Regions from separate parts of the Bacillus sp. D48C genome, predicted to be linked through region 1. Evidence: riboswitches for the same ligand, from Rfam matches in the RefSeq annotation. Region 1 holds a riboswitch; the other holds the start of a gene.
What was found. A riboswitch is a leader RNA that binds a small molecule or an ion and turns the genes downstream of it on or off. The one in region 1 is predicted to bind lysine.

Region 1 (4,570 bases):
ACAGCAGGTGCTGCACCAAATGTTACGACATCTGCAAGCGAGTCGAGCTCTTTTCCCATTTGTGAATCAACACGTAATAAACGAGCAACACGACCATCAAGACTATCTAACATCATCCCGATAAGTACTAAAATAGCAGCTGATTTATAATATCCTAAAGATGCATAGCCGATTGATAAAAATCCGCTATATAAATTTCCGAGCGTAAATAAGTTTGGAATAGCTGCTCTATACAAAATCTGATCCCTTGCTTTCTGTAATAAATTCTTAATTAGTGTATGAAAGTTTACTTATTTTATCATACCATAAATTTATTCCTCATACGAAAGAAATTACCAATTTGTGAAAGATTTCATAGAAGGATGAGGAATAAATTAAGTGAAAATAAAAAGAGGAAGCAACTTGTATAAAGTTGCTTCCTTTACTATTCAAATTTCGTTGTCATCGTTCCGGTTTTATATCGATTATTAGGATCGAAACGTAATAAATCTCCATAAATTAATTTATCGGAGAGTTTTAATTCTGTTTTTGCTTTTTCAACATACGGCTGACATAGCGTCATGTCAGCTTCTTCACCCGTACTTCTTTTGTAGCACATATTTTTTGTATAAACATACTCTTCAGAAACAAAGCTACCATCACGCATTACCATAAGCGGGTCTTTTTCTTTAATAAATAAGTCAGTTCCAAATTCAACGGATTTATTTGTTTTAATACCAAGTAAATGAAGGAGCGTTGGTTTAATATCAATTTGACCAGATACTTTAGAAACAACTTTTCCTTCTTGACCAGGCACATGAATAATAAGAGGAACGCGTTGTAATTGCATAGAATCGAATGGTGTAATAGTATCTTTTCCTAGGAACTGTGCCATAGCTGCGTTATGGTTTTCGGAAATACCATAATGATCACCATAAATGACAATAACGGAATTATCATACAGTCCTTCTTCTTTTAATTGTTTAATAAATAATTTAAGAGCTTCATCTGTGTAACGAACAGTTGGGAAGTAGCGGTTTACAACACCACTTTCTGAGTTGAATTCATCAACATATTGGTCTTCCGGATTTAGAAGAAACGGAAAATGATTTGTTAATGTAATAAATTTTGTATAGAACGGTTGCGGTAAAGATTTTAACTTTGGAATAGATTGTTCAAAGAACTCTTTATCTTTTAATCCCCAACCGACAGACATTTGTTCCGTTCCTACGTAATCATTTAAATTAAAGTAACGATCATATCCAAGTGTAGGATACATTACATCCCGATTCCAAAACGTTTTATCGTTTGAATGGAAGACGGCAGAAGAATATCCGTATTTCTTTAATTGTTCTGGTGTAGCTGTGTATTCATTTGTTGCATGAGTAAAGAATACAGAACCACGATCTAGTGGGTAAAGTGAGTTTTCAACGATAAATTCAGCATCAGAAGTTTTACCTTGTCCAGTTTGATGATAGAAGTTATCGAAATAGAAGCTATCCTTAATAAATTCATTTAAAAATGGTGTAATTTCTTTTCCATTTATTTTTTTATTAATAACAAAGCTTTGTGTAGATTCCATTGAAATTAAAATTACATTTTTACCTTTTGCAGCTCCAAATAAGTTTTTATCAACTTGCTTGTCTTTTGAGTCTGTATAGTTCTTAATTTCAGAAAATCCATCGCCACTTGCAAATACACGCTCAGCTGAAGACTTGGATTGAAGTGTAATATCAAATAGATGATATGTGTATAAACCTAAATTTTTCACAACAGTTTGACGGTCAAATGAGCGTGAGAACATTTGTGGTTTATAAATAACTGATACAACAATTTGTAGTGCTAATAAAGCTGTTACACCGCTAAAGAAAGTTCGCTTCTCTGAGCGGGAAAGTGGTGTTTTGTCGCCAAATGATGGGAATTTACGCGAAATAAACATTAAAATAATTGCATCTGCAAATAAAAGTAATGTTTTGTACGTAAAGAGTTCTTTTATACTTGTCCCTAAATCAGCCATATTGTTTGTTTGGAATAAAACCGGGAAAGTAACGAAATCGTTATAGAACCCATAAAACATTGCGTTTCCAAATAAAATAAATGACAGTATAAAACTGATTCCAATTATAATTCGGTTTCGGTGCTTAGATGCAAGTAAAGCTAAGCCGAAAAATAAAAGTAACGCAGCTAGTGGATTAATAAAAAGCATGAATTCTTCAAAGAAATTATCAATTTTAATATCAAATGCTAGCTTGTACACAATATATGTTTTAATCCATAGTAAAACGACTGCAACGAGTGCAAATCGCAGTTTTGGAAACAGATGTTGTAGCATAATATACTCCTCTCCTAAAAAGCATGACAGTTCTTGTGAGTCAGTTTGCTTAACGACTCCTTTTATATATACGAACAGTCCTTTGTTATTATGATTATTATACTATGAGTATCATTATACGAAAATAAAAGGGGGTTGTGGGCTTTTTTATAATAATCGAGTAGAAAAAGATTGGTGGGAGACAATAAAACAGAATTTCTATGTATGATAATTATCGTACGTAGAAAGAATCGCGTGATATACGGAGGTTATAATGCGAAAATTATTATATTTTATAGCATGCAGTAGTGTTATACTTTTTACTTCACCGAGTGTGTCGGTAGCTCAATATGATGCACCTCTTATGGAAGATGCACTTTATTCTGTTTTATTTCCAAAAATAAATAAAGCAATTGAAAAACAATATGGAAGTTTGAAACCTTATCAATGTCCTAAAATTATTAGTTTAAAAAAAGTGTATAGCGGTACATATTTATTTCAAGCAAGTATTGAAGTGACAAAGTATGAACGTGTTGCTGGGAAAATTGCTCCACCATTTGAGAAGGTAACGATTACATTTAATAACGAAGAAGGCGAATGGGAAGTGACAAAGATTTCAGTAAAGCGCTTACCAAACGATACAAAATTAAACTGTAAAAAAACAATATAAAAAATTGTTTGACAAATAAAATGGTCCTTTGGTATTGTTAATAGCAACAATTAGATGTTTGAAAATTAAATAGACTTACCTCATCTACTCTCAAAGGTAGAGGCCGCGATAGGAAAGAGTAAGCTATGGGAGATTTAATGGAATCTGTGATCATAGGTTGAAAGGGACTATTGCCGAAATATAAGAATAACCATCTTATTCATATATTGGGACTACATTGAATAAATGTAGTACTGTCATAAGATTTATTTTATGGAGAGCTATTTGGAGATGTTGATGCGGTTTCTTATTTTGAGGAGATAACAACTCGTTTATTTTTTCAATATATATTTTTCCTAATAAGAAACGCGTGTGAACATTGTTCCGCGCGTTTTTTGTCTATCTAAAAGCGTGCTGCAATGAATAGAAGATTGGGGTTATGAGTTTTAGAGGAAATAAGGGAGGAATTTAAATGTATTTACACGGCACAAGCCGAATTAATGGGCAAGGACACTTAGAAATTGGAGGGTGCGATACGACGCAGCTAGCAAAGCAATACGGAACACCACTTTATGTATACGATGAAGAGTCTATTCGAGGAAAATGCCGAGCGTTTCATCGTGCTTTTAAAGAAAGTGGTTTCTCTTATCAAGTAGCATATGCAAGCAAGGCGTTCTTGTGCATGGAGATGTGCCGAGTAGCTCGTGAAGAGAATATGTCATTAGACGTTGTTTCTGGGGGAGAATTATATACTGCGCTCCAAGCTGGATTTCCAGCATCACGTATTCATTTTCATGGAAATAATAAAACAGAAGAAGAGATAGTGATGGCTCTTCAGGCGAATATTGGTTGTTTTGTCGTAGATAATTTCTTTGAATTAGAAATTTTACACGATTTAGCGATGCAACATGGAAAATTTGTGAACATATTAATTCGTGTAACACCTGGAGTAGAGGCGCACACACATGAATATATTACAACAGGCCAAGATGATTCGAAATTTGGATTTGGCGTTTCAAACGGTCAAGCGATGCAGGCAATTGGATTTGCTTTACAAAAATCAAATTATAATGTGCTAGGGATTCATTCACATATCGGATCGCAAATATTTGAAACAGCTGGTTTTGTTCGAGCAATTGAAGTTCTTCGCCAATTTTTAGAAGAAGTGAGAGAGCAAACAAACTATGTAGTAAAAGTGTTAAATGTAGGCGGGGGATTTGGAATACGCTACACAGAGTCGGATACACCATTAACTCTTGAGACATATGTGCGAGCTGTAACAAGTGCAGTGAGAGAACAATTTACTGTATGTGAATATCCATTGCCAGAAATATGGATTGAACCAGGCCGTAGCATTGTAGGTGATGCTGGGACAACAATTTATACAGTTGGATCTGTGAAAGATATTCCTGGTATTCGGAAATATGTATCAGTCGATGGTGGAATGACAGATAATTTAAGACCTGCTTTATATAGTGCGCGTTATGAAGCAATGTTAGCGAATCGAGGGAATGATGAGAATGAGGAACTCGTTTCGATTGCTGGGAAATGCTGTGAGAGTGGAGATATGTTGATTTGGGATATTCATTTACCAAAAGTCGCTTCTGCTGATTTACTAGCAGTTTCCTGTA
Region 2 (4,570 bases), on a different contig from region 1:
CATTGGCTCGACCTTCGAGATTCAAGCCAATCTCCTCAAAGAAAGAGATTGCGTTATCAAGGGATTCTACAACGATGCTGACATTGTCCATTCGTAGTAATTTGTTTTTTGCCATAGTCTTATCTCCTTATGTATAAAAGTCTATTATTTAATTATCCTCATAATTATACTACTAAGTAGTTACAAATTCCTTTCAGTTAAAAATACCTTGTCACAGTATAGGAAAATGTGACAAGGTGTTTTTTAATATGTCATATAGCATCGTGTTAACGAACAGCTTTTTATTTAATAGGAATGTAATACATTAATATGATTTTTTTAGTATTACTAAATAGATGAGATTAGCTCATTTGCACGAAAGGCTCAATTTTCGCCATAAATGATTGATGCAGCGCCTCAACGCCTGTTACTAAATGAAGGCGGTCAATAACGACAGACACTTTAATTTCTGATGTACTTACCATTTTAATATGAATATCTTCTTCTTTTAAAGTAGTGAACATATTTGCAGCGACACCTGGGTTAGATACCATGCCAGATCCTACGATTGATACTTTTGCTAAGTGATTTTCATGTTCTACAGATTCATAGTGAAGAGTTTCTTGATTTTGTTCCAAAACTTCTAAAGTTTCTCTTAAATCATTCGAATGAATGGAGAAGGAGAGGTGTACAGTTCCTTCATTTGTAATACTTTGAATTATGATATCTACATTAATGTGTGCTGCTGCTAATGTAGAGAAAACTGTTGAAAGCGAGCCTTGTTCTAATCCTTTAATTGTGACACGTGTAATGTTATCCTCAAATGCAATACCTTTAACGATTGATTGTTGTTCCATGTTACATTCTCCTTTTACAATTGTTCCGTTTTCTTGTTCCATACTTGAGCGAACTTCTAAAACTACGTTATGATTTTTAGCAAACTCAACAGCGCGCGGGTGTAATACGCCGGCACCGAGATTAGCAAGCTCTAACATTTCGTCATAAGAAATTTCGTCTAATTTGTAAGCATCTTTTACAACTCGTGGGTCCGTCGTATATACGCCTGTCACGTCCGTATAAATATCACATTTTTTTGCTTTAAGTGCAGCGGCTAGTGCGACAGCAGTCGTATCAGAACCACCACGGCCAAGCGTTGTAATTTCATTTTCTACACTTATACCTTGGAAACCAGCTACGATAACAATCGTGCCTTCAGCAAGATAAGATTGAATACGATTTGTATGAATGTCAGTAATCCGTGCACTACTATGTACAGATTCTGTCGTAATACCTGCTTGCCACCCTGTTAATGAAATTGCATGATAGCCTTTTGCTTGCAGTGCCATTGTTAATAATGAAATAGTTACTTGTTCTCCTGTAGATAGAAGCATATCCATTTCACGTTTACTTGGATTTTCTGTGATAGCGTTAGCGAGTGCGACAAGTTCATCTGTGCTTTTTCCCATTGCTGAAACGACAGAGACAATGCTATGACCTCGTTCATATTCTTCAATAATTAAATTTGCTACATGTTGAATGCGTTCGACGCTTCCGACAGAAGTGCCACCAAATTTTTGAACAATTGTTTCCATTACAAATTCCTTCTTTCGTCTATTTTTAAGAATAGATTAGGAAATATATAAATCCCAATACTCCTGTAGTTACCAGAAAGACAAACAAAAAACACCATCTCAAATAAGTGAGGATGGTGCTGTTACAGGAAAAGGGAAACAGAAAACGGAGCTAATAAAAAAACCGCCAAAAAAGGAATATCATAAAAAATGATATCTCTTTTTTGTAGATAGCTCTTCATACGTACACGTCTGTACATATGACAGTTCTGTTTCTATTCGAAAACAGCCCCAATTGACAAATGCAGAGAAATTTATCAATTTCGGCAATACTTCCTTTCATCTAAGTTCATAGACATCTCTGTGTCTCCATTAGAATACTCATAAGTATCGCAACCTCTATCTCACGTTTTAGGCGAGAGTGTTTGATTTATGAAGTTATTGGTAACATTTGTTTTATAATAATTTAAATTTTTCGGGGAATCAAGTGTTTTACATATATTTTAAAAATTCTTTCTTTTTACAGAAAAGTTTGTGAAAAATGTAGCAAAATAAATTCATTGCATGTACATTAAACTTATAGTGCATAGGAGGTGGGAGAATGAAAAGGAAACAGCCTATTTATGTTGCGACAAAAATGAACACGACGATGGAAAAATTATGGAGATATACGCAAGAACCAGATATACATACAGAGTGGGATGCTCGCTTTACTGAAATTTCGTATTTAGGGAAAAAAGAAGGAGAACCACAGAAGTTTTTGTATAAAACAAAGATTGGATTTGGGCTTGAAATAGCTGGAGAAGGGGAATCAATAGGTGAAATAAGAAAAGAAACTGGTGAAAGAATTTCCTCTTTAAAATTTTGGACGGATAATACATTATCTCTTATTCAAATAGGACGTGGTTATTGGAAGTATACGCCGAATAAAGAATACATCCATTTTGAGACACAATATGATTATGATACAAGATTTGGTCGTATAGGAAATGTAATAGATTCCTATATTTTTCGTCCGTTATTAGGTTGGGCGACCGCTTGGAGTTTTGATGCCTTAAAATTATGGTTAGAAAAGGGGCTTCATCCTAGGTTACTAATTAGAAGAACAATGACGTATTGGCTCGTATGCTTTTTATTTGCTTTTGTATGGATATATCAAGGGATAGTGCCGAAACTACTGTTTACTCATTCAGAAGAAGTAAAGATGCTTTCTGTATTAATTGGTTCAAATGAAAGTAGTGTATATATACTTAAAATAATTGGGGTGTTAGAAATAATTTTCGGTGTCGTATGGCTGTTGCCACTAACAAAACGAAAATTATTTATACTGCATATTATTGTATTACTAGTTTTAACGTTAGCGGCAGGATTTACGAATATCGCAAGCTTTACAGGGCCGTTTAATCCGATTACATTAAATGTTCTTCTAATGGGGTTATCAATTGTCGGTTATATAAATAGTTTCGATTTACCAAGCGCGAAAAATTGCAAGAGGGCGAGAAAGGGATAAGTGTATGGCTAATATGTATGAACGATTATTAGGGGATACCTATAAAAATCTTCATCCTGAATTGCAGAAGCGTTATGCCATTACAGAAGAGAATAGTTTTACAGGGGAAGGAAAGATGGATGAAATTTACGGTGGCTCTTTTTTCGTGAAATTTATATTGAAAATTGCATCGAAGTTTCGAATGTTTTTCTCGGAACGAGGAGAGGAAATTCCATTTACGATACAAAACATAGCTGAGCGAGATGAATATGGACAAGAATTAGTAAGGTGGAACCGTACTTTTTATTTTCATAATAAGAAAAGATATTTTAACGCAGTTATGCAATTGGATGAAAACGAAAATGAAATTGTAGATTATTTTGGCGAACCACATTTACTCGTTTCTACACTACATTTTCATATCGATGAGTTAGGGGCAATGCATATTGCTTCAAAGAAACAATGGTTTTATATGTTTGGAAGAAAAATTCCGTTGCCAAAATTCTTGTATGGTGAAGCAAAAATTGTTGAAAGTTATGATGCAACACTACAGTGTTTTCGAATTCATGTACAAGTACGAAACCCGTTAATTGGCTCGCTTTTTTCATATAAGGGAACATTTGTGGAAAGGAAATAAACGATATGAAAAATATAATATTTGGGCTTGCTGGTTATGTTGTTTTTCTATTATGTGAGCGGTCGAATATAAATCCTGTTGAAGCAATTATATTATTATCTGTTTTATTATTTATACCAATGTCACTTTGTATTATTGATAAAAGAAAAAGAGATGGATCGTATTTATTATTTTATAAATTCGTATCGTTTTTATATCCAATTGCAGCAATTTGTGCAATGCTAGCTTTCGTCACAAATCACTATGTATTTGCGCTAGTTTGGTTTGTATATACAGGAATTGTTGCGTTATTTGGTGTAAGTAGATTGCTAGAAAGAGGATGGAAGCCGTTAGAAGAGACCGCCATAGATAGTGCGTTTATTTATTTGTTTTTAGGTGGTTTTTGGTTTTTTGCTTCAGTAGCAAAACTTTCAATTATGCAGTTTAGCTCTGACATTGTTTTACTCACAGCTGCACATTTTCATTATTCGGCGTTTCTATTGCCATTATCAGCTGGTTTAATAGGGAGAAAAAGAGAAAAGAGAAGTAAAGTATATGATGTTATTATGTTTATCATCATGATTTCACCTATGACAGTCGCAATAGGAATTACATACTCGAGAATATTTGAATTTTTTGCAGTGTTTCTATATTTATGTGCGATTTATGGGTATGGATTTTACGTTTGGAGAGCAAAATTTAATGCTATCAGTGCAAAGATTCTACTAATCGTTTCGTCTAGTACACTCATGGTTACAATTATGTTCTCACTTATATACTCATACGGGAATTTGAAGCATGTAATGACGATTACAATTGCTCAAATGGTTTGGATTCATGGTGTTGTCAATGGAATTGGAGTAGCGTTACCGGCATTTGTCGGCTGGATGATCGAAAAGAGTGTTCCGAATTATA

Region 2: linked by a shared signal. The riboswitch ahead of ACLBXA_RS25385 (aspartate kinase) and the one ahead of lysA (diaminopimelate decarboxylase) in region 1 are both predicted to bind lysine.

The regions. Positions count from the first base shown of each region.
Region 1 covers NZ_JBKFAQ010000005.1:222,916-227,485, forward strand. Annotated here, with positions in the region: gene pssA (CDP-diacylglycerol--serine O-phosphatidyltransferase) at 1-236, opposite strand, end outside; gene ACLBXA_RS15325 (LTA synthase family protein) at 425-2,311, opposite strand; gene ACLBXA_RS15330 (DUF3888 domain-containing protein) at 2,565-2,960, shown strand; lysine riboswitch at 3,050-3,231, shown strand; gene lysA (diaminopimelate decarboxylase) at 3,412-4,570, shown strand, end outside.
Region 2 covers NZ_JBKFAQ010000014.1:88,764-93,333, forward strand. Annotated here, with positions in the region: gene ACLBXA_RS25380 (VOC family protein) at 1-115, opposite strand, end outside; gene ACLBXA_RS25385 (aspartate kinase) at 342-1,571, opposite strand; lysine riboswitch at 1,774-1,960, opposite strand; gene ACLBXA_RS25390 (DoxX-like family protein) at 2,152-3,060, shown strand; gene ACLBXA_RS25395 (DUF4166 domain-containing protein) at 3,065-3,676, shown strand; gene ACLBXA_RS25400 (YndJ family protein) at 3,682-4,570, shown strand, end outside.